2 linked regions of the Bryobacter aggregatus MPL3 genome follow. Each later gene encodes a partner of the first gene's protein in a complex. Links are inferred from orthologs where the notes say so. Each region holds a gene or a part of one and is shown on either strand. Other genes may lie near its edges. The genes, in order: hfq and M017_RS0116820.

What was found.
Region 2: the proteins of hfq (region 1) and M017_RS0116820 are in contact, whole or in part, in a crystal structure (PDB 3VU3), measured with the Escherichia coli proteins. The link is inferred for Bryobacter aggregatus MPL3 from one-to-one orthologs.

What each region holds. Positions count from the first base shown.
Region 1 is NZ_JNIF01000003.1:3,331,961-3,346,487, forward strand. What follows is about bases 3,630-6,467. They hold hfq (RNA chaperone Hfq), read left to right. Parts: upstream 3,630-4,823; coding sequence 4,824-5,111; downstream 5,112-6,467. Other genes in these bases: polX (DNA polymerase/3'-5' exonuclease PolX), read right to left, coding at 3,630-3,834; M017_RS0115500 (cation diffusion facilitator family transporter), read right to left, coding at 3,834-4,721; hflX (GTPase HflX), read left to right, coding at 5,112-6,401; pgsA (CDP-diacylglycerol--glycerol-3-phosphate 3-phosphatidyltransferase), read left to right, coding at 6,417-6,467. Also shown: rph (ribonuclease PH), read left to right, coding at 1-219; rdgB (RdgB/HAM1 family non-canonical purine NTP pyrophosphatase), read left to right, coding at 194-769; M017_RS0115485 (NUDIX hydrolase), read right to left, coding at 723-1,253; M017_RS0115490 (hypothetical protein), read left to right, coding at 1,283-2,080; more of polX, read right to left, coding at 2,089-3,629; more of pgsA, read left to right, coding at 6,468-7,070; M017_RS0115520 (helix-turn-helix domain-containing protein), read right to left, coding at 7,020-8,051; M017_RS0115525 (glycosyltransferase family 2 protein), read left to right, coding at 7,993-9,036; M017_RS0115530 (class I SAM-dependent methyltransferase), read left to right, coding at 9,136-10,050; M017_RS27785 (class I SAM-dependent methyltransferase), read left to right, coding at 10,047-10,739; M017_RS27790 (cupin domain-containing protein), read left to right, coding at 10,736-11,149; M017_RS0115545 (hypothetical protein), read left to right, coding at 11,202-11,576; M017_RS0115550 (aminotransferase class V-fold PLP-dependent enzyme), read left to right, coding at 11,628-12,911; M017_RS30275 (hypothetical protein), read right to left, coding at 13,091-13,300; M017_RS26735 (penicillin-binding transpeptidase domain-containing protein), read left to right, coding at 13,464-14,366; M017_RS0115560 (sulfite exporter TauE/SafE family protein), read left to right, coding at 14,457-14,527. UniProt on the Escherichia coli protein: RNA chaperone that binds small regulatory RNA (sRNAs) and mRNAs to facilitate mRNA translational regulation in response to envelope stress, environmental stress and changes in metabolite concentrations.
Region 2 is NZ_JNIF01000003.1:3,633,791-3,648,361, reverse strand. The notes cover bases 7,381-10,262. They hold M017_RS0116820 (catalase), read left to right. Parts: upstream 7,381-7,747; coding sequence 7,748-9,778; downstream 9,779-10,262. Other genes in these bases: M017_RS0116815 (vWA domain-containing protein), read right to left, coding at 9,775-10,262; M017_RS0116830 (heterodisulfide reductase-related iron-sulfur binding cluster), read left to right, coding at 7,381-7,535. In the rest of the region: M017_RS0116870 (redoxin domain-containing protein), read right to left, coding at 1-377; M017_RS27850 (carboxypeptidase-like regulatory domain-containing protein), read right to left, coding at 374-787; M017_RS29405 (peptidase associated/transthyretin-like domain-containing protein), read right to left, coding at 792-1,178; M017_RS29400 (hypothetical protein), read right to left, coding at 1,135-1,473; M017_RS0116850 (alpha/beta hydrolase), read right to left, coding at 1,485-2,276; M017_RS0116845 (M20/M25/M40 family metallo-hydrolase), read right to left, coding at 2,341-3,864; M017_RS0116840 (metal-dependent transcriptional regulator), read left to right, coding at 4,021-4,677; M017_RS0116835 (UDP-glucuronic acid decarboxylase family protein), read right to left, coding at 4,674-5,627; more of M017_RS0116830, read left to right, coding at 5,676-7,380; more of M017_RS0116815, read right to left, coding at 10,263-10,992; M017_RS0116810 (sigma 54-interacting transcriptional regulator), read right to left, coding at 11,006-12,508; M017_RS0116805 (TrmB family transcriptional regulator), read left to right, coding at 12,598-13,371; M017_RS0116800 (M13 family metallopeptidase), read right to left, coding at 13,376-14,571.

The sequences.
Region 1 (14,527 bases):
GGCGTGCCGGTTCTCGATCTGTGTTACGAAGAGGATTCCGCCGCCGACGTCGACATGAACCTGGTGATGACCGGGTCAGGCAAGTTCATCGAACTGCAGGCCACTGCCGAGCAGATTCCTTTTGACGACCCGCAACTTGCCGACTTGATCACTCTTGCCCGCAACGGAATTTCGGAACTGATCGGATTGCAGCATGAAGCTCTATCTCGCCACCTCTAACCCGGGCAAGATCCGGGAGTTCACTGGCATCGATGTCGAAATGATGCCCGGTCTGAAGGCCCTGCCGCTAGCCCCTGAGACCGGCGACACCTTTGAGGCGAATGCGATCGAGAAGGCGCTGTACTACGGCGCTCACGTCGATGGCTGGCTGATCGCCGAAGATTCCGGTCTTGAAATCGATGTGCTGGGTGGCGCTCCCGGCGTCCATTCGGCACGTTGGGCGGGCGATGATGAGGCGAACAACCAGAAGTTGGTCCGCGAGATGGCCGGGCAACCCCTACGGACGGCCCGCTACGTCTGTGTCATTGCGCTGGTGCACGGCACTACGGTGCTGGGGACTTTCCGGGGCACTGTCGAAGGCGAAATCCTCGACGCCCCTCGCGGGGAAGGTGGATTCGGCTATGATCCGTACTTTCTCTACCCGCCCTTTGGTCAGACTTTTGCCGAGATCCCGAAGGAACGAAAGTCGGAAGTGAGCCATCGCGGCGCCGCAATCCGCTTGCTTAGCGCTTGGTTGCGTGAAAACGCTTCCAGGCCAGATACCCGATGAGCGTCTTGCCATCCTCAATCTTGAGTGTGCGGATGAGCTCATCCATTTCCTTCGAGCTGAACCATTTGGCTTCGATCCGCTCATCCTCCATCGGAGTGGCGACGCCGGCCTTGAGATCGGTGGCCAGATAGAGATTCATCTTCTCGGCTAGAAACCCGGGGCTCGCGTAATAGGACGCGAGCTTTGTCCACGATTTCGCTTTATACCCCGTCTCCTCCATCAACTCGCGTTTGGCCGCCTGTAACGCGTTCTCTCCGGCATCAATCTTACCCGCAGGGAGTTCCCAAAGGCTTTTGCCTGCGGGGAGACGAAACTGACGTACTAGTAGAACCCGCTTCTTCCCGTCGACCACGAGGATGACTGCAGAACCGGGATGGTGCACAATTGCCCGTTTGATTTCGAAACCGTCTGGGTCCTTGGCAACGTCTTCTGTCACATTGAAGAGGCTACAGTGATATTTCTCTTCTGAAGAGACTAATTTCATATATTTAGGATGCCCGATAGAGGAAGAACATGCGACGACTCATTTGGTTGATCTGCGTTAGCTGCCTCTGGGGAGAGGATGAGCTGGAAAGCAACCGCGAACGCATTCGCGTGTCGCTGACCAAGCTGTTGCATCGCGAGAAAACCAAGGCCGATCTTCTCTACGTTCGCCGTTTGGAAAAGAGAGAGCTGGGCCCGAATGGCGAAGTGAAATCGAGCACGGTGAATGTAACGCGCCGGGACCCGTGGGAAGAACAAGTTGTCGTGCGGCTCTTGAGCAAAGACGACAAGCCTCTGCCACCGGAGGAAGTCCAGAAACAGGAAGAACGGCTCCGCAAGCTGGTGGCGGAATATCGTAAGAATCCACCCGAGTCGAAGATGGAAGAAGCCGCATGGTTGACGGAGATGCCGGATGCTCTCGATTTCCAGTGTGTGGGCACGGAGCAACACAAAGGCCGCAAAACCGACATCTATGCCTTCACCCCGAAGGCGGGTTACAAGGCCAAGCATGCACGGGCAAGAGCTTTTGAAAAGATCAACGGCAAGGTTTGGATCGACGATCTGGACAATGAAGTCACCCGGCTTGAGGTCTTTGTCTTCGATACGATCAACATCGGATTTGGCATGCTCGGCAAGGTGGAAAAGGGCACCAACTACGAGATGAGCCGCAAGAAATGGGATGCTGGCCTCTGGTATGAAGAGTGGCAGCGGGTTCGTTTCGACGTCCGGGTGATGATGGTCAAGACGATCCGCCAGGAGATTGAAACCAGATGGTCGAATCTCAAAGTGCGGCCCCCTGTCAAAGCGCTCGGAGGTGGCGGCCTCTAGCGTTGATCCTAGGCTAGCCTGGCCGCCCGGGCTTGGCGAATAGTCTTCTCAAAGTCGGCCCGGGCTTGCGTATTGATGACGTCTGCTTTCTCCAGCCAACCCCGGCGCGCCATCTGTACGCCATACTTCATGTTCTGGAAGCTCCGGACGTGATGCGCATCGGTTGAGATGGTGAAGCGGCAGCCGCGCGATTTCGCCGCACGGATCAGCGCTGCATGCAGATCGAGGCGCTCCGGGCTGGCGTTGATTTCGAGGTAAACGCCCTTCTCGGCCGCCTTGGCCGCCACCTTCTCAAAGGCATAGTGATAGGCATCGCGATGCAGCAGCACGCGCCCGGTCGGGTGGCCAATTGTATGGATGTAGGGGTTCTCGAGCGCCGCCAGCAGCCGGTCTGTCATCGCCTGTTCATCGAGATTCATGTGGCTATGAACACTGGCGACGACGAAGTCGAGTGCGGCGAGCGCCTCGTTCTCGAGGTCCATCTTGCCGTTTTTCAAGATGTCGCACTCCAGACCTGAAAATACCTTGAGTCCGAACTCTTCAATCTCAATGCCGCGCACCATCCGCGCAAAATCGATCGCTCGCTTCTCATCGAGTCCGTTTGCCATCGCCAGGGCCTTCGAGTGGTCTGTGATGACGATGTACTCGTGCCCGTAGGCCTTGGCTGCCTGGGCCATCTCCTCGAGCGTGCCGCGTCCGTCAGACTCGCGCGTGTGCATATGCAGGTCGCCACGGATGTCATGCACTTCGAGCAATACAGGTAACGTGTTCTTTTCGGCCGCCTCGATCTCGCCTGTGTTCTCTCGCAATTCCGGTGGAATGTAGGCGAGCCCCAGCGCCTGGTAGATCTCCGCTTCCGTTGCGCTCGCAATCACCTCTCCATTGCTCTCTCTCGACAGGGAATACTCATTGAGCGTGTAGCCCAAGCGAATCGCTCTCGTTCTGAGGTTAACGTTGTGCTCCTTGGAGCCGGTGAAGTACTGCATCGCCGCGCCGAAGCTCGACTCGGGCAGCGCCCGCACGTCCACCTGGATGCCTTCCACTCCGACTCGTGCCGAGGCCTTGTTTTCGCCCTTCGCCAGCAGCTCATCCACCTTGCCCCATCTGGCAAACACTTCCAGCGACTCGAGTGCATTCTCGCCTGCTACCAGGATGTCGACGTCGCCGATGGTTTCCTTGCCCCGCCGTACACTGCCCGCTGGGCTGATGCTGGTAATGCCGGGAATACTCGCAAAGAGATCCTTCACTTCATTTGCCGTCTCCGTGGCGAAGTCGATGAGGAAGCGCCCGGCGCTGCGCCGGTACTGCGCAATCGACTTGAGAATCTTCTCCTCGAGTTTTGCTCCCATGCGGGGAAGATCACGCAGCTTTTGTTCACGGCAAATGCGTTCGAGATCGTCGATGGTCGACACCCGGAACTGCTCGATCAGCACGGCAATACTCTTCGGCCCGAGCCCCTGAATTTTCAGCAATTCGAGGGAAGTCGGCGGGTACTTCTCCAGCATTTCGTCGCGGCGTTCAAAGCTGCCTCGGGCTGCGATCTCGGCGAGCACCGCGGCGATGCCTTTTCCAATGCCAGGAATGTCGGTTACCTTGCGTGTTGTGTCCGCCAGAATCGCGAGGACGGAATCGGGATACCCTTCAATCGCCTTTGCGGCATTGCGATAACTCCGGATCCGGAAGCCATCTTCTGCGGCGATCTCCATCAGGTCGGCGGTCTCATCAAGGAGCTTGGCGATGTGGATGTTGTCCATTAGTTTTTATTCTGCTCTGGAGCGGGTTCAATGTGAATCAGGACGTCGGCCACCCAGGGAATCGACTGCCGAATTGCGCTGCGGACTTTGCCGCTGATCGTGTGTGCGCTGTCCACGGTGATGTCCGGCTGCACCTCCAGATGCAGGTCGACGTGGTACTGCAAACCCGTCTTGCGGGCCCGGCACTTCTCGATGCCCAGAGCGCCGGGGACGCTGAGGGCGCAGGCGCGGATCTCGGCCAGCACTTCGGCGGATGGCATCGTATCGAGCAATTCCCAGCTCGAATCGCGCAGCACCTTAAAGCCGAGCACGATGACCAGCGCGGCGATGAGAATGCTCCCTACCGAATCGGCATGCGGGAAGCGTTGGGGCTGCCAATAGTTCAGCGCGACGGCGCAAATGGCGACCACACCCGACAACACGTCCAGCCAGTCGTTCGCCGCGTCGGCCTCGAGCGCAGCGGAAAGAAAGCGCCGCGCCGCCCGCATTTTCCAGCGGGCTAAAAACAGCTTCACTCCAATCGAGAAAAAGACGGTTACGAGCGCCAACGGACGGGGGATCGATTGCGGTTGCTGCAGATGCAGAATCGTTTGCCAGCCGAGAATGGCGCCGCTGGTAATGAGAAAGGCTCCGATCGCTTGCCCTGCCAGAATCTCCACCCGCCCATGGCCATAGGGGTGATTCTCGTCGGCGGGTTCTGCGGAGAATCGGAGTCCCAGCCAGAGGATCACCGACGCGACCACATCCCCGGCACTCTCAATGCCGTCCGCAATCACGGCGAGCGAATTTGCCCAATACCCGACGCTGATCTTGAGGGTGGCAAGACAGAGCCCGGCAACCACGCTGACGCGTGCAATCCGAAGTGCCAATGGGGTGTCTGGAGCCATGCCAAGTCCAGTTTAGCCGGGCAGCTTGGAGGGTATGCTGTTGTACAATCGTCCTTATTGGCTGAAACGTTGAACAGCGAAAAAAAAGATAGAGGCGACGAGATGGAAAAGCTGGCACAACAGCAAAATATACAAGAGGCTTTCCTCAATAACGCCCGCAAAGATAAGACTTACTTGACGATTTACCTGATGAGCGGGGTGAAGCTCTCAGGCCGGATCAAAAGCTTTGACAAATACTCTGTGGTGCTTGAGGCGAACAACCAGGAACAATTGATTTTCAAGCATGCGATTTCGACAGTAGTGGTGTCTAAGACTGGGCATTCTGTGCCTCATTCCAACACCAATGTGAGCAGTCCCCCGCCCATTCCGGTGGAATCAAACGGAAACTAATTGAGCGAGATTGTAATTCTTGCCGGCGCTCACTTGCGCAAGCAGAAAGATTCTTCGAATCCTCTGACGGAACTCTCCGTTGAGGAATCGTTGAATGAGCTGCATGCACTTGCCGAGAGCGCAGGGGCACAGGTGGCAGGCCGGCTCACACAAACACGGGAGCAGGCCGACCGCACCACTTTGATTGGCGCCGGTAAGGTGGCCGAGCTTCTGGCTTTTGCCGAAGGTGTGAATGCTCACACTGTCATTTTCGACGGCGAACTGACACCTACCCAACAAAGAAATCTAGAGCGCGAACTGGGGCGAAAAGTAGTAGATCGCACTCAGTTAATTCTCGACCTCTTTGCGGCGCGCGCCCGGACGCGCGAAGGCAAGTTACAGGTGGAGCTGGCGCAGCTCAATTACCTGATGCCGCGCCTTGCGGGCCGTGGTGTCATGATGACCCGGCAGGGCGGCGGGATCGGAACCCGCGGTCCAGGTGAGACGCAGCTCGAAAGCGATCGCCGCAAGATCAACGGGCGCATCAAGAACATCAAGCAGGATCTCTCGAAGGTCCGTAGCGGGCGCGGCATCCAACGCAAGCAGCGCCAGAGCGTGCCGCTTGAGACCGTGGCCCTGGTGGGCTACACGAACGCAGGCAAGAGCACTCTCTTCAATCGCCTGACGAACGCTGCTGTGCTGGCGGACGCGAAAATGTTTGCCACCCTCGACCCAACGGTTCGCCACATTGTTCTGCCTTCCAAACGGAAGATCCTGTTGAGCGACACCGTCGGCTTCATCCGCCGCCTGCCCACCACGCTGGTGGAATCCTTCCGCGCGACACTCGAAGAAGTGGTGGAAGCAAAGTTACTGCTGCATGTCGTTGATGCTTCGAGTCCGCACGCCACTTCTTATGTGGAGCACGTGCATCATGTGCTGAAAGAGATTGGTGCTGAAGGCACACGGCAGATCTTGGTGTTGAACAAAGCCGATCTGGTGAAGGATGCTTCTGAGCAAGTGGCGCAAGGGCGCCGCGTGTTGCAGGACGCCAACGCCGAGGTGATCGCCGTAAGTGCCTGGGATGGTTCTGGAATCGAAAAGCTGCTTGCCGCGATGGATCGCGAGATGCAGATGGACCCTGTCGAGTGGATGCGTTTGCGCATCCCAGCCAGCGAAGGTGGCCCTCTCCATCTCGTGCATGAACGTACCAAGGTTCTCTCCAAGCAGGAGGTTGACGAGTGGGTTGAGTTTGAAGTGGAAGTTCCAGCGAGCGTGCGCGGCCGCCTGGTCCAATTCGAATTGATATCCTGAGGGCAGTTTTCCCGCTTGAATCTGCCTAACCTATTAACGCTGGCCCGGATCTTCTTTGTGCCACTGGTGGTTGCTGCCCTGGTCCAGGAGCGCCGTGTCTATGTCGTCGACTTACCCGGCCTCAGCTTTGAGATGGGGAATGAGATGCTGGCGCTGGCGATCTTTCTCGTGGCGGCCCTCACCGATATGCTCGATGGCTATCTGGCACGCAAGTGGCGTCAGATCACCACCCTTGGCATGTTGCTTGATCCTATCGCGGATAAGCTACTCATTTCTGCCTCGCTCATCGCGTTGGTGGAGGTGAAAGCGGTTCCTGCCTGGATGGTGATTCTGATCATTGGCCGCGACTTTGCGATCAGTGGCTTGCGCAGCATTGCGCTCAGCGAGGGATATCTGATCCCGGCAAGCGATCTTGGAAAGTCGAAGATGGTGCTGCAGGTTGCTGGCGTGGGTCTTGCGATGGCGGGCCTTCGCTCCCCGGAATTCCACAATGCGGGGATCCTGGCCATGTGGGCTGCGGTCATCTTCACGATCGTCTCGGCCATCGACTATGCGCGCCAGTTCTGGCGGCAGATCGATATCAGCACAAAACGCCGGAGACGGCGTGAATTGCTGCTCTTAGAACGAACCCGGCGCAGAAGCACCCGGGGAACCGTTACCGGTGGTTGAAGACGGTTCTGCTGGCGGCGCCTTCGGCTTGAACTTCCAACCTTCGCTATTGATCAGCAGCGTCTTCACTTCGCCTTTGTTTCCGATATGCAGCAACTGGCCGTTGTAGATGACGTCCAGAGTGCCGGCATTCCCGATGATGATCTCAGCCATGCGGGCATTGATCGAGCGTTCCTGGCCTGCGTCGAGGGTGCCGCCAAAGGTCTTGGCTCCATCGGAAGTGATGCGAATCCAGGTAGTCTCCTTCGCGCGCAGGGTCAGGTTGAATTGTCCTTCCGCCGGTTTGGCCGTCACAGGCTGCTGGGGGGCCTGGGGCACTGGTTCTGGGGGCTTGGGAGCTTCCGTCTGCGCTGTCTGCACCACGGGCGGCGCAGCAGTCTTAGGCGCGGGCTGCTCGGCAACGGGAGCCGCACTCGCCGCTACTGTCGCCGTGCCTGTTGCTGCCGGGAAATTTCTCCAGGCGAAGTATCCTCCGCAGGCCACAATAATCACAGTGGCAAACGCGATCCAGGCTTTGGATAATCCGGGCTCCTGCGCATCCCGCATCGGTTTGTCCTTCAGCGATTCGCGCAATGCACTGATCTGTGGATCCCGTGCGACAGACAATGAGGTCGATGAGGAGGCGGCAATAGGTGCGGCAGCCTCAAAACTGGGGACGGAACTCACCAGCGAAATCATCTTCTCCGTCTCATCCGGATCCCAGCCGATGTACTTCGAATATTGGCGCACGAACGCGCGGTAGAAGAACTCTCCAGGTAAGGACGCCAAGTCGTCCGCCTCGATCGCTTCCAGGTATCGCTGGGCGATTCGAGTATCCTCGGCAATCTTCTGAATGCCGATCTTCTGCCGCTCCCGTTCTAAGCGCAGCTTCACGCCCAAGCTTTGCATGTGCTTTGCGGTGTCTTCCTTACCGCTATAATACATGAGTTTGTCGAGGACAAGTCTCCATCCCGCAGTGAGTGTGATTGTTGTTAACTTCAATCGCGTGAGCCTGTTACGCGATTGTCTTCAATCGCTCGCCAGACAGGAGGGGGTAAGCTGCGAGTGGATCGTGGTCGACAATGGCTCAAGCGATGGAAGCGCCGAGATGGTGGAGCAGGAATTTCCCGACGCGATCTTGATCCGCAACCGCGAAAATCTTGGTTTTTGCGCTGCCAATAATCAGGGAATTCAGGCGGCTCGCGCCGAGTTTGTCGCCTTACTCAACAACGATGCCGTCGCTGAGCCGCAATGGCTTTACGAACTGCTTGAGGAGACGCGCTTCTCCCCGATGGTGGGGATGGTGGCCTCGAAAATCCTGGTGGCGGGGCGCCCCGGTGTGATCGACAAGGTGGGGCATGGCATCTATTGGGATGGACAGAACCGGGGCCGTGGGAGTGGGCAGGTGGATTGCGGACAGTTTGATACACAGCGCGAGATCCTCTGGCCCGATGGTTGCGCGGCGCTGTACCGGAAGTCGATGTTGGACGAGATCGGCGCCTTTGACGAAGACTTCTTTGCCTATGCTGACGATGCAGACCTCGGGATGCGAGCCCGCTGTGCGGGGTGGCGAGCCCGCTATGCGCCTTGGGCGGTTGTCCATCACCACCGCGGCGCCACGATGGGCAAGCTGAATCCCAAACGGATTGCGCTGATTGAGCGCAATCGAGTTTGGCTGGCCGTCAAGCATTTTCCCCTCTGGCTCTTGCTCTTGAATCCCTTCTTTTACGGGCTGAGGGTGTTGTCTGGAGTGGTGGCCGGGCTGACTGGGAAAGGAGAGGCCGGACAGGCAAGAGGAATTCGCGCGAAAATGGAGCTTGGATTGGCGCTGCTGGCTGCCGACTGGGCCGCGCTCCGTGGCCTCCCGTCCATGTGGCGTAAACGGCGGGCATGGCGAACCCGGCGCCGCTTGAGCGACAAAGAAGTCGTAGCGCTGATGCGTCAGCATCTGTTGACTTTGGACGAACTCAGCAAGAATGTCGCCTGAAAGAAGATTATCCCCATCTCGAACGAAACAGCAGCCTTGATTGATACCCATCACGATGCGCGGGAAGAGAATGCATGCGGCGCCTGTGGCTCGTCGGAAATGCGAACGCTCTTTCATGCCACCGATCGCCTGTATCACACCACCAACAAAAGTTTCCTCGTTGTAGAATGCCAGCGCTGCCGGCTCATTCGCCTCTACCCGAAGCCGAAGCCCGAAGAACTTTCCACTTACTATCCCAGCAACTATTGGCACAGCGACGAGGGCAGCAAGATCAATGCGCTCGAGCAGTTCTACCGGCGCCTGGTCTCTCTCGATCACACCCGTTTTCTGGAGCGGGCGATTCGCGATGCCGGTGGCAATGGTCTGGTCATGGATGTGGGGTGTGGCGGTGCGTTGCTCCTGCGGATGTTGCGGGAAAACGGCCATCAGGTGCTGGGCTTGGATTATTCGCTCGACGCTGCCTCCATTGCCTGGAAGCAGAACGGGGTTCCCGCTTTCTGCGGAACTCTGTCACAGGCTCCTCTGCGTGACGAAAGCGTCTCGGTGCTGAGCATGTTCCACGTGCTCGAGCACCTATACGAACCGGCTGAGTATTTGCGGATGGCTCATCGTCTGCTCAAGCCCGATGGGCGGCTGGTCATCCAGGTGCCAAACGCGGCAAGCTGGCAGTTTCTGCTCTTCGGCGAGAATTGGAATGGCATCGACGTGCCTCGTCACTTGTACAATTTCCGGTTGAGCGACATCAATGTGCTCCTCGATGGAGCTGGTTTCGAGCCGGTCCGCTACAAGCACTTCTCCTTGCGTGACAATCCCGCAGGCTTCTCCATCTCGCTGGCTCCTGGCCTCGACCCGATGGCCCGCCGCATCCGCAAGATTGTCGAAACTCCCGCCGAACGTCTCTTCAAGAATCTCGTGCATCTGGGACTCATGGTGATCGCATTGCCGTTCTCCGCCGTGGAGGCCTTGTGCCATGTCGGCAGCACCGTGATAGTGGAAGCCCGGAAAAAGAAATGAGCTATGACGGGCTGCGGAAGTTGGTTCCGGGTTGGCTGCGGCGCGAAGTCTTTCATTTCGAAGAACGGATTGTGGCAGAGATCTCCCGTTTCTCCGCGAGTCTGGCTCCGGGGGCAAAGGTACTGGATGCCGGGGCAGGGGAGGGGCAGTACCGCAACTACTTTCGCCAGCAGCGATATGTGGGGGTCGATCTCGGCATTGGGGATGTCGATTGGAATTACGAAGGATTGGATTGCATTGCCGATCTGCTGCAACTTCCTTTGCGCGACCAGTCCTTTGACGCCTTAGTCAGTGTGGTGACTCTGGAGCATGTGACCGACCCCTCGCTTGTCATCGCCGAAATGTCGCGGGTGGCCCGGCCTGGGGCCAGTCTGTTTCTTGTCGTTCCACACGAGTGGGAGGTGCATCAGCACCCGCATGACTACTGGCGCTTCACGCGCTTTGGCGTCGCCCTCTTGCTCGACAGGCAGGGATGGGAGATCCTGAGCATCGAGCCCGGCGGCGGCTTCTTCCGATTGCTCTCGCGGCGATTGATGAATGGGCTGCAGTTCGCCCCATCGTGGTTGATGCCCCTGCTCGCGGTCTTCGTCGTGCCTGTGGCACTGGTGCTCGGCGGCATGGATGGCTTGGATCGCCGAAGAGATTTTACAGTGGGATACATTTGTTGGGCAAAGAGGAAAACAAAATGAGCAAAGATTCAAGACGGAACTTTTTACCGGGCCTGCTGGCTCCGATGGCGCTGCTGGGTGCGGAGGGAAAGAAGCTTCCCGATTTCACCTGGAACGCCGGTGAAGCGAAGGTCGAAAAGGAAAGCTTTGGCACGCACAATAAGTACTTTGAAGGCTCCACCGATCAGTTGAAGTTGCTGGTTGCTGGCAGTGTTGTGCTCAATCCCGGCGCCACGCCGCATCCGCCGCATAAGCACGAAGAAGAAGAGATCATGCTGATCACCGAGGGCACCGGAATCATCGGCGTCAAAGGAAAAGATAAAAAGGTCGGCCCCGGCACGATGATGTATTGCGCCGCGAACCAGTTGCACGACATCCGCAACACCGGCAAAACTCCGCTCACGTTTTACTACTACAAGTGGAAGGCTTAGCCCGTTGCTGCTTTGCTGAGAATTTTTGTGGCTTGCGCGCACTCCTACACTGATGAAACTCGCGGGCCTGCTGATTGCTCTGGTGTGCGCGCTGGCGCAAGACAAGCCACCCTTCGGCGTCACTCTTCCCCCGAAGGCGCCTGCGCCGCCATCCCCTGCTGTTAAAGAGCAGAAGGACGCGCTGCGGAAGCAGATCGCAGACCTCAAGATAAGGTCCTTTGAACTGCAGCAGCAGGTGGAGCTTCTTGAGAAGCAATTGAAGGATGTGGAAGAGGTGGAGTCCGCGCAAGCGGCAGCTTCCTTTGTCACCTCGCAGGCCGCACCAGCGAAGTTCCGCTGCGCCGGCCACACCAAAGACGGCAAGCGCTGCACCCGGATGGCGGAGGCAGGCAAGCGTTTCTGCTGGCAACATAAAACCTCGCACTAGCTTGCACTCTTCTTTCACCCCGTTCTACATTTGTCCATGGATCGCAGAGACTTGTTTCGCGCTGCCGGCTTGGCCGCAGCAGCTTTCTCGAGCGACGCCCTTCCCCGTCTCGAGGCCGCGTTAGCAGCACAAAGTGGCAAACCAGCCGACTCCCTGGCTGGTGATGAAGACTTCTGGTTCCAGGTTCGGCACATGTTCAGCGTCGACCGGAACATCATCAACCTCAACAATGGTGGCGTTTCCCCAGCACCGAAGATCGTGATGGAGAGTGAGAAGCGCTATCTGGAAATTTCGAACATGGGGCCCGCGCACTTCATGTGGAAGATCCTTGGCCCTGAGCTGGAGACGGTGCGCCGGCGTATCGCGCAAAACTTTGGCGTCGATCCGGAAGAGATCGCCATCACCCGCAACGCGAGCGAAGCGCTCGAGATCGTCCAGATGGGCATGGACCTGAAGCGGGGCGACGAGATCCTCACCACCAATCAGGATTACGGCCGCATGATCACCACCTGGCAGCAGCGCGAGCGCCGTGACGGATTGCTGCTCAAGCAGATTTCCTTTCCAGTTCCTGCCCCCTCGCTGGCCGACCTGGCACAGCGAGTGGAGCGCGCCGTGACTCCTAAAACCAAGGTCATCCACATCTGCCATGTGACGAACCGGACCGGGCAGATTTTCCCGGTGAAGGCGATTTGCGCGATGGCCAAGGCGCGCGGCATTGAAGTGGTGGTCGATGGCGCACACGCCTTCGGGCAGTTTCCCTTCAAGCAGAAAGATCTGGGTTGCGACTACTACGGCACCAGCCTCCACAAGTGGATCCTCGCTCCCATCGGTACTGGCTTTCTCTATGTGAAGAAGGAAAAGATCGGCAAGATTTGGCCTCTGATGGCCGCGCCTCCTGCGATGGACAACGACATCCGCAAGTTCGAAGAGATTGGCACTCACCCGGCGAGCCAGCGGAACTCGATCACGGAGGCGATTACCTTTCACGAGAGCATCGGCGCGGAACGCAAAGCGGCTCGTTTCCGCTATCTGCGAAAGCGCTGGCAAGCCCGTCTTCGCGGATTGCCCGGTGTCACCATGCACACAAGCGATGACCCGGAAATGAGCTGTGCGATCGGCACTGTCGGCTTCGCCGGCTTCAGTATGCCGAAGCTTGCGGAATACTTGATGGAAAAGCACAAGATCATGGTGGTTCCAATTGTCACCGGCGCGGAGTACAGCGGTTTGCGCGTTACGCCCAATGTCTACACAACGATCGAGGAGGTCGACACCTTCGCCGAGGTGATGGAAGGAATCGTGAAAAAAGGACCAATCGCACTTGGACTCGGTGTGTAAAAAATGCTTGACACTGTCTATGGAATCTCATAGATTGCGTTAAGCACTAATCTTTTGTTAAGGTTGGATGTCGGGCACAGCTGTCCCTGTGTGACGGCGATCAATTCAAAAAGCAGCAGACCTGCGGTATTGTTTTCTCCCAATCCGCCGATAGGTCTGAATAAGGACGGCATGGTCTCTTACAGAGTTGTATTTTCTGCACTGCTGGCAATCATAATCGCTGCCTCGCCTCGTGTTACCGAGGCTGCAGTCGCGAAGAAGACGATAGCGAAGCGAACCAATGCTACATCCAAGACAGGTGTAGCAAAGACTTCAGTGAAGAAAGCTCGTTCTACGAGCGCATCGAGAACGGCGTCAAAAGACGTCCCCCTGAGAAAGGCTTCTTTCACAAAGGCCTCTACAAAGAAAGCTCCAGCTTCTCGCTACCGGCAGCGTACGAATCCTTACGCTGGATTCTGGACGGTTCCTAATTTTGCGGACTCCACCGAAGGCGATGTCATTGATGGAGAAGACCTCACGATCCGTCGTGCAGCCGTCGAAGCATTGAATGGAATGAACGGTTCCGTCGTGGTGGTGGAACCCTCCTCGGGCCGCATTCTGAGCATGGTCAATCAGAAGCTTGCTCTGCAGAATGGCTTCCAGCCCTGCTCGACAGTCAAGATTCTGGCCAGCGTTGCTGGTGTGATGGAAGGCGAGTACACGCGGGATAAGGTGCTCCGCGTCGGTGGCCGTGGCGGCATGGATATGACCGAAGCGCTCGCTCGCAGCAACAATCCTTATTTCGCCTCCATCGGGAAGAAGCTCGGCTACGAAACGATTTCGCGTTACGCGAAGCTCCTCGGCTTTGGCGAAACCGCCGGTCTCAATATTCCTGGGGAGCAGCCTGGGATCTGGCCCGACAAAGAAGTCTCGAGCGGCATTGGCATGATGACCAGCTTTGGCGATGGCATTGCCCTCACCCCCCTGCAATTGGCTTCAATTCTGACAACGGTCGCCAATGGGGGCACGATGTACTACCTCCAATATCCGCGCAGCCAGGCGGAGATCGAGAACTTTGTCCCGCAGGTGCGCCGCCGCTTAGAGAAGTTCGCTCCTGTGATCGAAGAGATTCGTCCCGGTATGCAAGGTGCGATCAACTTCGGCTCTGCCCGCCGCGCTGGTTATGAAGAACATGAGCCGATCTTCGGCAAGACGGGTACTTGCACGCACTTCGATCACAAGACCCATCTTGGCTGGTTTGGCAGCTTCAATGAGGTTGGGGATCGCAAGCTTGTTGTTGTGGTCCTGCTTACTGGCGGCAAGCTGGTGAGCGGTCCGGTGGCGAGTGGTGTTGCCGGCAACTTGTTCCGCAAGTTGAATGAAGGTCGCTACTTTGCTTCCAATCCCGCTCCGGTTGCTTCCAGCTCCGTTGTGGCTAGCGATGCTGCGCCCTCAGCATACTCCCCAGAAAACTAAACACAACATCGATCAGAATCTCAATCATGAGAATGCAAAATGCGCCCGGGTGGACAGCCTGGGCGCATTTTGCATTGCATCCTAAACCCAGTGTTTGAGCATTTCGCCATCTATCCGTTGGGTGTGTTGATTGGAATTTGTCTCGGTGCGCTGGGCAGCGG
Region 2 (14,571 bases), 300 kb from region 1 along the record:
TGGTAGCGCAGCTTCCCCGCCCGGTCAAAGACAAAAGCTTCGGGCGTCACCTGGGCTCCCAGTTGCTCGGCCACATTCTGATCCCGATAGATCGCGAAAGGAAAGCCCACCGTCTTCTGATATGCCGCGATCTCACTTGCCGATTCGTTCACATTCGCATCGACAAAAACGAACTTCACACCCTGTTTCGAATAGTCCTGGTAGGCCGCAATCATCCGATCGTTATACGCGTTCGACACCGGACAAGTTGTGGAAACAAAGGTGACCACCGTAACCGTGGAGCCCAGTTCCACCCGCTGCGCCTTACCGTTCAGATCGCGCACTTGCAGGTCCGCGGCCAGGACGCTGAGCAGGGCCGCAACTGCGGCCGCAATCATTTCTTGGCTTCCAGCTTGAGATTGATGACAGCCTCTTTGCGGTTGTCATAGACCGAAAGAATCTTTGTCGAACTCGACAAACCCTCTTTGTTCTCTGCCTTGAGCTCGTAGTCCACACCGGTCGACAGGCCCTGGAAGCTATAGGAGCCGTCTTCTTTCGTAATGAAGCTGCGGATGCTCAACGACTTTGTATCCTTCAACTTCACGACCGCACCGTCGGCCAGCTTATCCTGCGGGTCACGAACCACGCCCCCCACCACGCGCGATCCGTCATTTTTCTTCGACCGATCTCCTTTGAAGAGTGGCGGATTCTTCGGGGTTGGCACCGGGGTCTCCTGCGCCATCGCGTATGCGAAACCACCCAGCAACACGCCCAAGCCCATCAGCATCCATTTGGCTCGCAATGTCATCACCCTATTTCTCCTTCAAGAGGCGATCGAGCAGAAAGTTCTGATCGACACGCTCGTCTCCTGTTATTTTGACGCGTTTCAACTCAGGGCGGTAACCATCCGTTTTGACGCTCAACTCGAACTCGGCTTCCCCTGCCGGAACGCGGAAAGCAAACTCGCCCCGGGTGTTGGTGTGCGTCAGTTGCTTCTTCCGTTTTGAGCTGGGCACAAGCGGCTTCAGTTCCACCGGGACACCCGCAAATGCAAGGCCGTTGTCGCGGAATACAGTTCCCGCGACAACGGCATAAGAAGTCTCGGCAAAGCTTAAGGCAGCCGGACAGAGCAGCGCAGCCAACAGGTGCCGGCGGCTAATTCCACTCTTCTTCTTCGTCCTCTTCCTCTTCGAGTTCATCCTCGTAGTCGTCTTCCTTTTCTTCATCCTCGTCGTCTTCGTCGTCATCTTCGTCGTCGAAGTCGTCTTCTTCATCCGCAGCCGCAGCGTCGTCCTTGACCGCTTCCAGTTCGAGCGGTTTCAGGCTCGCAACACGCAGATTCGCCCCACATTCAGTGCAGTCGAAAAGGTCGCCTTCATCCAGATCTTCTTCATCAAAATCAATATCAGCAGCACAGGCTGGGCAAGTAATCATAAAACCTCCGAAAGTCGCAACGATTCGTAGGATGCCATAAAACTCTTCGCAATGGCACAACTCTTGTCATGCTAGGGAAGCTGCTTTTGCAGCCAATCCACCATCTTCTTCTTGTATACCTGATTGGCCTCCACCTTTTCCCAATTTCCCACGCCATGACCAGCCCCTTCCACCACAAACAGCTCGCATTCCGCATGCACCTGCTTCATCGCCGCACACAACCGCTCGCTATGTCCAAAGGGCACTTGCTGGTCCTGAGTACCGTGAATCAGAAGAAAGGGCGGCATGCTCTTCGAGACGTAAGTAATGGCAGAAGCGTTCTTTAAATCTGCACCGGCCAGCCAGGCCGCCGCGCCCTCGCTCAGTTGGCCAAGAGTTTCGCGATGGAACACCCAATCGCTCACCCCATAGAAATCCACCACCGCGCGGGGCCGGTACTTTCCCTTCTCGGTCGCCGCATAGTAGGCGACTATCGTGCCACCAGCCGATTCACCACTCAGCGCAATGCGCTTCGGGTCAATCTTCAACTCCTTGGCGTGCGCCATCAAGTAAGCAAAGGCGGCGCGAACATCCTCATTGGCGGCGGTGTAGTTGTGCTTCGGCGCCAACCTGTAATCGATGGAGAACCAGGCGAAGCCGGCTGCCGCGAGTGGAGGAAAGAGAGGGGGAACATAAGTCTGCTTATCGCCGCGCACAAAGCCTCCCCCATGGACAATGATCACTGCCGGATGAGGCCCCGGACCATCGGGGATCGAAGCATCCAACTTCAGCGGCACACCACCTGGCCGCGAGTATTCGATATCTTTCTTCAGCTCCGCCGCACCGGCAAGGCCAAGTGCGAGTAGCACCGGCAACAATCTCATACAAATCAAAATGGGCGTCCCCCTTTCGCGGAAACGCCCATCAGTCTATCGAAGTCGCTTTTGCTTATTCTTGATTCGCCGCAGCGCTGGACGGCGCCGGCGGGGCTTGGCCCTCACCAGGACGAGGAGTGGGCTTCGGCAGCGGCTTGCGCGGCACCTGCGCGTCCCGATTCGCCGCGTGATAGGCGAAGCTGGCAACAATGGCCGCCATCTGCATCAGGTCGCCCTTCTGCACACGATCAATGGTGTCCATGTTGGAGTGATGCGTCCGGGTCGAGTAATCCAGCGGGTCCTGGATGAACTGGAAGCCAGGCACACCAACCGCGTCAAAGGACAGGTGATCCGTACCGCCCGTGTTGCGGCTGGTGACGGTCGAGACGCCAAGATCCATGAAGGGCTCGAGCCACTGTCCAAATAGCTTGCGCACCATCTCATTGCCTTGCGTATAGATGCCGCGGATTTTTCCAGATCCGTTATCGACGTTAAAGTACGCCGTCACTCTGCCATGATCCGGCTTGAGCTTCATATCCGCCGGATCGGCGAGATGGCTCTTCACATAAGCGCGCGAACCGATGAGACCTTCCTCTTCACCACACCACAGACCCAGACGGATGCTCCGCGCAGTCTTCACATTGAGCGCCTTCAGGATCCGCATCGCCTCGAGCATCACCGCCGAGCCGCTGGCGTTATCGGTGGCGCCGGTGCCGCCATGCCAACTATCGAGATGCGCGCCGATCATGACATACTCGCCCTTCTTCGAGGTCCCCGGAATCTCGGCAATCACATTGAATGCGTTGTCGGCCTCCTCGTTGAACTGAGCCGCAATTTCAAACTCCAGCTTGACCGGCACTTTCTTCTCGAGCAACCGGATCACGCGATTGTAGTTCTCCGCCGCAATCACCGCAGTGGGCGGAGGCACGGGCTTGCCTTTCTGGTAAGGGCCACCCGCCGAACCGAACACCGCGCCGCCATCCCCGGCATAGCTCGTCTTCACTACGACGAGGATCCCTTCGTCCTTCATGAACTGATAGAGCTTGTCGCGGAAGGCCATCATCTGCTCGCGCGACATTGGGGGCCCGCCCGGCCGCGCACCGGCGCGTCCCGGCCCTGCGGCGCCTGGATCGGGAGCCTCGGCCAGCTTGCCCAATTCTTCGCCGGTATAGCGATGGCCGTTCGCCTTGTCCGGAAACTCAAGAACACGCGGCACATCCACCAACACGATCTTGCCGCTCAATTTGCCTTTCCACTTGTCGAGATCCGCCTGCGTGGCAAGCGTTGCGTGCATCGCCTCGCCGCTCACAATGCCGTTAGTGCCCGGCGTCCAGGCCATCGGGAATCCGATGATCTCGCCAATGGCCGGTTCTGTCATCCGTGCCGCGAACTTCGAGTGCTGCCAACCCCGGCCAAACTCAAAAGGTTCAAACTTTGCTTCAATGCCCTGCTCGCTCAGACTCTTCTTCACCCATTCCGCCGCCTTACGGTAGCCGGGCGAACCAGAGAGACGCGGACCGTTCGCGTCACAAAGCCAGAACATCGTATCCATCACCTTCGAATTGTTGAAGGCTTCATTCTTAATTTGATGGACCATGTTCAGGTCCACAGTCTCTGGACCTTGCGCAGCTAAAGTAAAGCTGGCAGGCACCGTAAGCGGTAGCGAGGATAGTGCGAGAAAGTTGCGTCTGCGCATAAGGGGTTGCCGCGAGTGTAGCAAACACACTTCGCCGGTTACAATGAGAGCTACCGCGTGAAAATCACGATTTCAAAGGAAAATTACCTCAAAGCGATCGCGGAGGCAGAGAGCGAAGGCGAACTTGTGATTGCCGCCACGCTCGCCCGCTGGCTCAAAGTCAGTGCACCTGCCGTGACCATGGCGCTGCGCCGTCTCAAGCGCGACAAACTCATTGCTGTCAATGCAGAAGGCGTCATCACCCTCACCCCGACCGGCAAGGAGATCGCCCACCGGCTGATTCGCCGTCATCATCTGATCGAACGCATGCTCACAGAAGTCTTTGGCATGGATTGGTATATGGTGCATGACGAGGCAGAGCAGATGGAGCATGCCGTGAGCGCCGAGTTTGAAAAGAAGCTGGTAGAGAAACTCGGCGACGGGGAAGCCTGCCCTCATGGGAATTTCATTGGCCTCGATTCGCCGAAGGAGCGCCGCAAGCGCGGCTGGCTCCCCCTCTCAGAGCTCTCAGCCGGGGGCCAGGCCAATATCCAGAGTGCCTATGAACGCGACCGGGAATTGCTCGAATACTTGAACACACTCGGCATCCGGCCCGGCGCGATGGTGCGCATGGTCTCTCGCAATATCGACGATACTTTTACGCTCGACCTCGGTGGCAAGACGGTGCCGCTCGGAAACGGCGCCGCCGCAAAAGTTTGGGTCGCTGTCGCTTAGTGCGCAGCGAGCCGGCCCTGAAAGTATGCAACGGTTGTCGCTAAGCCCGATTCCAGATTGACCTTCGGCTCCCAACTGAGCGTTCGTTTTGCCTTCGAGATATCAGGCTGGCGGCGTGTCGGATCATTTTCCGGCAATGGATGAAATTCCAGCGGACTGCTGGTGCCCAGCATTCGCTGAATCCGTTCCGCAAACTCCAGCAGCGTAATCTCTTGCGGGTTGCCGAGGTTGACCGGTTCCCGTTCGTCACTCAGCATCAGGCGGCAAAGCCCTTCCACCATGTCATCGACAAAACAGAAGCTGCGCGTTTGCGTCCCATCTCCGAAAACCGTGAGCGGCTTTGCCCCCAAGGCCTGGGAAAGAAAAGCAGGCACCACGCGGCCATCGTCGAGCTTCATCCTCGGCCCATAGGTATTGAAGATCCGGGCAATGTTGGTGCGCAAACCGTACTTGCGGTGATAGGCCATCGTAATCGCCTCTGCAAAGCGTTTCGATTCGTCGTAGCAGCTCCGCGGCCCGATCGGATTCACGTTCCCCCAATAGCTTTCCCGCTGCGGATGTTCGAGCGGGTCCCCGTAGCATTCACTCGTCGAAGTGATCAGGAAGCGAGCCTCAAATCGGAGAGCAATCTCCAGCATGTTGCGTGTCGCCGTGGAACCCGATTCCAGCGTTTCCAGCGGATAAGCCAGATAGTCTTTCGGACTGGCGAGCGATGCCAGATGGAGCACCAAATCAAAGGGCCCCAAGTCCGTCATCCTCGCGACAAAATCATTGGAAGTTGCATCCGCCTGGACAAAACTCCAGTTCGCCGCCCCCGTGAGGTGTGCCAAGTTGACCGCATCGCCGGTAATGAAATTATCGACACCGAGCACCCGATGCCCATCCTGCAAAAGGCGATCGACTAGATGAGATCCAATAAATCCGGCCGCGCCGGAGAGAAGAACTTGCACTTTATCAGGTTATCGAACTTCCCACACATGGTAGATTGTTTTCGCATCATGTACGAACCCGGTCTTCTGGCAAAGATTGTTTTTGCGCTGCTCCTCGCCGCAAGCCTCGGCGGCTTCCTTTGGCGTCTCTGGCCCATCCTCGGCCGCATTCGCGATTCCAAACCGGAGCCTGGATACGCGCTCACCAATCTCCCGCACCGATTCTGGTTATTCTTCTGGGAAGTACTGCTGCAGTCAAAGGTGATCGCCCAGCGTCCGCTGCCTGGCATCGCGCACGCCCTGGTCTTCTGGGGATTTCTCGCCTTTTCGCTTGTCACCCTGGACCACGCCGCACGCGGCTTTGGCGTTCCGTTCCTCTCGCACGGCGCCAGATTTTCGCGCTTCTATCTTGGCTTTGCCGCCCTGTTTGCAGTTGCCACCGCGATTGGCATCACCGGGCTCTTCATCCGCCGTTTTGTCGTGCGCCCCAAGTGGCTGGGAGAGAAGGTCTCGATCGAAAGCGGCTTCATCGCCGGGCTCATCTTCACACTGATGCTCACCTATCTCGTGGACTGGTCGATGGACGGACATTCGGGGGCCATCAACTGGTGGACCCACACGCTCGCGCTGCTGATCTTTCTTCCTCTGATCCCACACACCAAGCATCTGCATCTGGTGCTCAGCCCAGTTGCGATTCTGGCCAAGCGCGAAGGCTTCAGCCACATTCCGCCGCTCGAAGGCGACGAAGATTTTGGACTGGTCAGCGGCAAAGACATCACGCAAGTCTCCGCGCTCCAGGCCTATTCCTGCGTCGAATGTGGCCGCTGTACCGAACACTGCCCTGCCGCGAACACCGGCAAGGAACTGAACCCGAAACAGATCGTCCTCGGGTTGCGGAGCTTTCTCAACGAGAATGGCGCGCAATCGGAAGTGCCGCTCTTCGGCGCGCATCTGTCGCAAAAGGCCGTGTTCCAATGCACCACCTGCGGCGCCTGCGAATTCCAGTGCCCGGTTGGCATCGAACACCTGCCGCTGCTGATCGGCCTGCGCCGAGGCGCCACCAACACAGGATCCTGGGAAGATGACCAGGGCGCCAAACTCTTCCGCAATCTCGAGAAGAACGGCAACCCGCTCGGTCTGCCCGCCTCTGATCGAGACAAGTTCATCACTCGCGCCGCGCTACCGATCTTTGACGGTACCCAGGAGTATTGCCTCTGGCTCGGTTGCATGGGCAGCATGGATGCCCGCGGCCGCGAGATTGTCGAAGCCCTCACCCGCGTGATGCGCCATCTCAATACAACCTTCGGTGTCCTCAAAAAAGAACGCTGCACAGGCGACCCCGCACGCCGCCTCGGAAACGACCTCGCCTTCGGGGAACTGGCCGGCCAGAATCTGAAAACGATGGAACCGTTCCGTGCCGAAGGCAAGCGCTTCAAGCTGATCTCGATCTGTCCCCATTGCGTGCGCACGATCCGTGAGGATTGGAAGGAATTCGGCCCCACGCCCGAAATCGAGCACCATTCGCAGTTCCTGGCTCGCTACGAGTACTTGCTCCCGCCAGCCCCGGAAAAAGACACAGTCGTTTTTCACGACCCCTGCTATCTGGGCCGCTACCAGAACATCTACGAGGAGCCGCGCAAAGTGGCCGCGGCCTCTGCATCGCAACTGCTCGAGGCGCCTCGCAATCACGAACGCAGCTTCTGCTGTGGCGCAGGCGGCGGATTGGCATTCCTCGGCGAAGAAGAAGGGACGCGGGTGAATGAAACACGCGCGAAGGAACTCGCAGAAACAGGAGCAAAAACCATCGGAACCGGTTGCCCCTTCTGCCAAACCATGTTCCAGGCAGCCCTCACACAAATTTCTATGCCCACTCCTGCACTAAAAGACATCGCAGAACTAGCGGCGGCACGGCTCCCCGTGGTAAATTAATTCTTGTATTCGCGTTGTGGACGCGTAGCTCAACTGGCAGAGCAATTGACTCTTAATCAATAGGTTGTAGGTTCGATTCCTACCGCGTTCACCATTCTTCTTCCCCTTCTTTTCGTAACACTCCCCCTCTTCGTTTCCTCTTAAAAACGTCCGCGACAGGCTCGCCTGCGTTCTGCGTCGTGTGACTCATTTCAAAAGAGGATGGCACCATCATGGCCCGCAAGAAGTCTCCCACGGCGAAATCTCCCGACCTGCAAGAGTATGCAAAAAAAAGCGATGAAGGCGCCACACTGACCACAAACCAAGGCACTGTGATTGCTGACAATCAGAACTCACTGAAGCTCGGGGAACGCGGTCCCAGTCTGCTCGAAGACTTCATCCTGCGCGAGAAGATCACTCACTTTGACCATGAGCGCATTCCAGAACGAATCGTCCATGCGCGAGGCTCGGCGGCGCATGGATTTTTTGAAGTCTACGAATCCCAGGAGAAGCTGACCAAGGCCGGTTTCCTCACCGATCCCTCCCGTAGGACTCCAGTATTTGTTCGCTTTTCAACCGTCGCCGGCGGCTCCTCTTCTGCGGACGCGGTGCGAGATGTGCGCGGCTTCGCCGTGAAGTTTTATACCGAGGAAGGCAATTTCGATCTGGTCGGCAACAACATCCCCGTCTTCTTCATCCAGGACGCAATCAAGTTTCCCGATCTCATCCACGCCGTCAAGCAGGAACCCCACCACGGCATGCCCCAGGCCGCCTCGGCTCACGACAACTTCTGGGATTTTGTCACCCTGATTCCAGAGTCCACCCATATGCTGCTGTGGGCCATGTCCGACCGCGCCATCCCCCGCAGCTACCGGATGATGCAGGGCTTCGGAATCCACACCTTCCGGCTGGTCAATGGGAAGGGGCATTCCACCTTCGTCAAATTCCATTGGCGTCCCAAGCTCGGCACACACTCACTGATCTGGGACGAGGCCGTCAAGATCAATGGCTGCGATGCCGATTTCCATCGCCGCGACCTGTGGGAGGCAATCGAAGCGGGACAGTATCCCGAATGGGAATTCGGCCTCCAGATTTTCAGCGAAGAGCAGGCCGCGAAATTCCCCTTCGACATCCTGGACGCCACCAAGCTGGTGCCGGAAGAACTGGTCCCTATCACCTACATCGGACGGATGGTGCTCGATCGCAATCCCGATAACTTCTTTGCCGAAACAGAGCAGGTGGCCTTTCATCCCGGTCATGTCGTTCCCGGAATCGATTTCTCCGACGACCCGCTGCTCCAGGGCCGGCTCTTCTCCTATACCGATACCCAACTGATCCGGCTTGGCGGCCCGAATTCGCATCAGATCCCGATCAATCGTGCCGTATGCCCGGTGCACAATCTACAGCGAGACGGACACATGCAGCAGAACATCCCTCAAGGTCGCGTCAACTACGAACCGAACTCGCTGCAAGGCGGTTGCCCAATGCAGAATGCCGTCAAGGGTTTCTCGAGCTTCCCCGAGCCGCAGACCGGCGCCAAGATCCGCGTCCGGCCCGAGAGTTTTGGAGATCACTATTCCCAGGCCACCCTGTTCTGGAAGAGCCAGACGCCCGTCGAGCAAGACCATATCGTGGGGGGATTCCAGTTTGAACTCGCCAAGGTCGAAACGCCAGCCGTGCGCGAGCGCGCGGTCAGCAACCTCAGTCACGTCGATCCAACCTTGGCTGCTCGCGTTGCCGATGCCCTCGGCATTCCGGCGCCAGCCTCATCGAAAGTTGCGAGCGTCCACGCATCGCCAGCCCTCAGCCTGATGCATCTGCCCGGCGAACTAGGCGTGGCCACCCGTAAAGTCGCGATCCTGCTCACACCCGGCGCAGACCTTGCCTTCATCACCAAGGCAAAGGCAGAGATCGAAGCGGCAGGCGCAGTACCGAAAGTCCTCGCTGCCAAGCTCGACCCGAAGTCATCCGTTCCCATCGCCCACACCATTGTGACAACGCCACCCGTGTTGTTTGACGCCGTGATCGTCCCGCCGGGCCCGATTCCCACCGACAGGCTTGCGCTCGACTTCATCCACTGGATGTACCGGCACTTCAAAACGATCGGTGTCGGCGGAGCACCCGGGCCGGTGCTCAAAGCAGCTGGTATTCCGTCCGCGCCCGAAGACGAAGGCATCGTGGAACTAGCACCTGGCACCGTTAAGCTGGACGCATTCCTCACCGCGCTCGGCAAACACCGCCATTGGGGCCGCCCGCTTCTTTAGTGAACGGTGCGCGTCTTGCGATTCATGTAATCGAGCAGCAGATACTCGCCCAGAGTCATCGGCGTCGTAAAGTACGCCTTCCCCTTGCAGAGTTGTGTCACCTGGCGCACGAAGTTCACCAGCGCCGGGTCTGTCGCCAGCATGAAGGTATTGATCAGAATGCCTTGCCGCTTGCAGCGGCTCACTTCCTCCATCGTCTTGCTGATTACCAGCGGATCGAGGCCAAAGGCATTCTTATAGACACGGCCATCATCAAGGGTCAGCGCGCTCGGCTTGCCGTCCGTGATCATGATGATCTGCTTCATGTCTTTCTTTTCCTGGTTCAGAATCCTCTGTGCCAAAATCAGCCCATCGCGCGTGTTCGTGTAATACGGCCCCACCTGCAAACGGGCCAGTTCGCCCATACGAACCTCTTCCGCCGTGTCATGGAATAAGACACAGCGCAGACTATCGCCTGGATACTGGGTCTTAATCAGTTGGGCAAGAGCAAGCGCCACCTTCTTGGCCGGCGTAAAACGATCCTCGCCATAGAGAATCATGCTGTGGCTGCAATCGAGCATCAGAACCGTGGCACAAGAACTCTGGTACTCACTCTGGTGGACCTGCAAATCGGAATACTCCAGTTCAAGTGGCGAACCGAGTCCCTGGCGGCCGAGCGCCGACGCAAGCGTTTCCGTGATGTCGAGATTCATCGTGTCGCCAAACTCATAAGGCTTCACGCCACCACTGGCTTCGATCCCCGTCGAAAGATCTTTGGTATCGTGAGCGCCAAAACTCGATCGTCCCAGGCTTCCCAGCAGGTCTTTCAACGTTTTGAAGCCGAGAAAGTCGACGCTCTTGTCCGTTGGTTCAACAGACATCTCCATCTCGCCTTCGCCGCTCTGTCCAAGTTGCCCGCCCTGATTCACATAGCCGTCTTCGACAAGCTGCTGTGCATACTGGCTCAGCAGCTTCTCTAGCTCTTCCGGTTCCATCCCTTCGAGCAGTTCCCGAATCTGCCGGGCCCGCTCTTCGTCCTCGAACATCCGGCCATCGAGAAGGGCTTGCAGAATGGCATTCTTCAGCCCTTCCCAGCTCTGTTTCGCTTCCGAGTTCGGGCTCCACCAATCCTGAAAACCGCTGTCGAGAAAGAAGTCGCCGAGGGCGCGCATCAGATCCTCAGACGAGATGCCGAGGTCTTCGCCGGTGTACTTCGAATAGCGAATCCGTCGCATAGTGCCTCTTTTTTTACTGGAAGTTCTGTTTCCGCCGCTCGGCCCGTTTGCCGTCCTCTTGCGCCTCTCCGGGGCCTGGCTCACGGCGGCGCTCTCCGCCAACGAAAGATTGCTCTTCGTTGCGGCTGATGCGGCGATGCGCGTAGAGGCCTTCGAGAATGAACTCGGCTGCTGCCGCTCGCTTTGCGTCCGATTCCCTCACGCCCAATCCCAACTTCGCCGTTTTCTCCATCAGACCATTGATCTGATTGAGTTCCGCCATCAGTTCGCTGGCCGTCGCCAGTTCGGGCAGATGGAGCGAGCCGCCCAGATCAAACCACTGCACCACCTGCTTCAGATTCTCGCCCTCCAGCAGCCGCGAGTAGGCCAGCGCCAACGCTTGCCGGATGAGGTCGCGCGCCACGGCATCGCTCCCCTTCAGTTCGCCCTCATATTCCAGTTCGAGCTTGCCTGTAATCGACGGGAGCGCCGCATAGAGGTCGAGGATGCGGGGCACAGCTTCATGGTCACCACTCAGAGCCGCACGCCGCTCAGCGTTTGAGACCACGTTCTCGATTACTGAGATCGGTAAGCGCTGCGAAACACCACTACGTTGGTCGATGCGTTTGTCGTCACGGGCGAGAAACGCAATCTGCTCGACAATCTCATGCAGATAGGCCGGGACTTCGGTCCGCGCGCCCCCTTCCCGTATGACCCAGGCTTCCTGCTTCGTAATCTCGACGCCGCGCTCGAGCGAAAGCGGATAGTGGGTCCGGATCTCGCTGCCAATGCGATCCTTCAGCGGGGTGATGATCTTGCCGCGCGCCGTATAGTCCTCGGGATTTGCGGTGAAAACCAGCAGCACATCCAATTCCAACCGCACCGGGTAGCCCTTGATCTGCACATCCCCCTCTTGCAGGATGTTGAACAGCCCCACCTGGATCTTGCCCGCCAGATCGGGCAACTCGTTCACCGCAAAGATGCCGCGATTCGCTCGCGGCAGCAAGCCATAGTGAATATTCTCTTCGTCCGCAATCTCAGAACCCCGCTTGGCCGCTTTGATCGGGTCGATGTCGCCAAACATGTCGGCGATGGTCACGTCAGGGGTGGCCAGCTTTTCGACATAGCGTTGCCCCCGGGAGAGCCAGGAGATTGGAGTCGCATCCCCCTTCTCTTCGAGGATCCGCTTCCCAAACTTCGTCAGTGGCCGGAAAGGATTGTCTCGAATTTCACTGCCTGTGATATAAGGCACATATTCATCCAAAAGGCTGGTCAACATCCGGATGAGCCGCGTTTTCGCCTGCCCCCGGAGCCCTAGCAGAATGAAATTGTGCTTGCTCAGAACGGCATTGACCACCTGCGGGACAACCGTGTCCTGATACCCCATCACGCCGGGAAAAAGGTCGCCGCCCTCCCGCAATTTGCGCAATAAATTGGTTCGAATCTCGTCCTTAACCGTTTTCGCTCCTGCCCCCCATTCGCTATTTTTCAATTCGCCATACGTTGCCGGAAGAGTCATCGTTTTGGACTTCAACATGTTAAACCCTAAGCTTAGCGTGCTACCTTTCTTTCAATTGGATGTCGCGAGAACTCTCTGGGACTGAATATCAAAGATACTGGCGTCGATTGCAGCAGATCGGCCTCAACGCATATGAGTCCCGCTCTTATTTGGTGCTGCTGGGCCACACTCGTTTCAAAGCTTTAGAACTTGCCGCCCGGGCGCAGGTCCCAAGGCAGAAAATCTATGAGGTGCTCGACTCGCTGGTCGAGAAAGGCTTCGCCCATGTGGTTCAGGAACGTACCAAGCTGTTCAGCGCGGTCGAACCCACCCTGGCCCTGCGCGGCTATTTGAATCGGCGCGAGGAATCGCTCAAGCAGGAAATCGAAGAACAGTCCCGCAATGCGGTGGAACTGGCCGACGAACTCAGCAAGACCTACGCTCCCGCCGACGGCGCGCGCGGCAATCTCGACTACCTGCGCATCGTCTCCGATCCCAGCCAGACCGCCAAGCACTATCGCCTGATGCTCCAGAACGTGAAAACGGAGTACATCGAGTTCTCCCGGCCGCCCTATGCAGTGGATCCGCTCGACGAGCGGCTGGTGCGCCAGGCCATCGAGCGCGGGGTCAAATGCCGCCTCCTCATTGAACAAGGCACCCTCGATGCCACCCATCGCAAGCGCTTGGAGGAGTACGCCGAAGCGGGTGTCGAAGTCCGCGAATCCGAGAAGCTGCCCATGAAGCTCGCCGTCTTCGACAACAGCGTCGGGCTGGTTGCCCTCCTCGATCCGGTCCTCACCCGCCCCACCTGGACCGCCGTCGTCTTTGAGCATCCTGGCTTTGCCGAAGCCATGCACGCGCTCTTCCACAACCATTGGAAAAGCGCGCGCAAGTTGGATTAGTCAACTACCAGACCTTACACTGCTTCTCCACGGGCCGCACCATGAAGTCGCCGGGCTTGCACTGGAAGGCTTCGTGGAATTCCGGCATATTTTGCAAAGTGCCGATGGCGCGCCAGCGGGCAATCGGATGCGGATCGTTCGTCAGACGCAGCCGCAGATTCTCCGGACGCAACTGCGTTGCCCAGACACGCGCAAAGGCGAGAAAGAAACGCTGCTCTCCGGTATACCCATCGATCACAGGAGAAGGCTTGCCGTGTAAGGTCTTCTTGTAGGCCTTGTAGGCGATCTTCAAGCCGCCCAGATCGCCCATCGCTTCTCCGACAACGAATTTGCCCTTGTGACGCAAATTGTCACCAAGATCGAGAGAATCGAACTCCTCGATCACGCAGGCCGCGCGCGCGTCAAACTCCTTGCGATCCGCATCGGTCCACCAGTTCTGCAGGTTGCCATTGGCCGCGAACTTGGAGCCCTGATCATCGAAGCCATGGCCCATTTCATGTCCGATCACCGCGCCAGCCGCACCATAGTTTGCGGCATCGTCAGCAGCAAGATCGAAAATCGGCGGCTGGAGAATTCCTGCCGGGAACGCGATCTCATTCTGCGTTGGATTGTAATAGGCGTTCACCGTCGGCGGAGTCATTCCCCAATCATTGCGATCTCGTGCTTTGCCAACCTTCGACAACGCATAGGCGCGGGAGGCGATTTGCGCAGCGCGCAGACTTCCGAAAAAGTCCGCACGGGAAATACTCACACTCGAATAGTCCCGCCACCGGTCCGGATAGCCAATCTTGGGACGAAAGGCTTCGAGCTTTGCCACGGCGCTCTTCTTTGTCTCGGGGCTCATCCATTTGGAGTTTGCGAGTTCGTCCTTGAGAGTCGCACGCAGATTCTCCACCAAATCGAGCATGCGCTGCTTTGCCGCTGGTGGAAAATGCTTTTTCACAAACAGCTCCCCAAGTGCATCGCCCATTGAGGTATCGATCACCGCAGTGCAAGTCTTCCATCTGGGCTCCGCCTCTTTCAGGCCCGAGAGCAGACGGCCACTAAAGTAGAAGCTCTCCTCCGCGTAAGCCTTGGACAAATTTGGAGCCGCCTGGCTCACCGTTTTCCAGCGCAGCCACAAGCGCCAGGTCTCGCTCGGCGTCGACTGCATCAACTTTTCCAGCACCTTCTGATACTCGGGCTGCGCCACCACCAGGA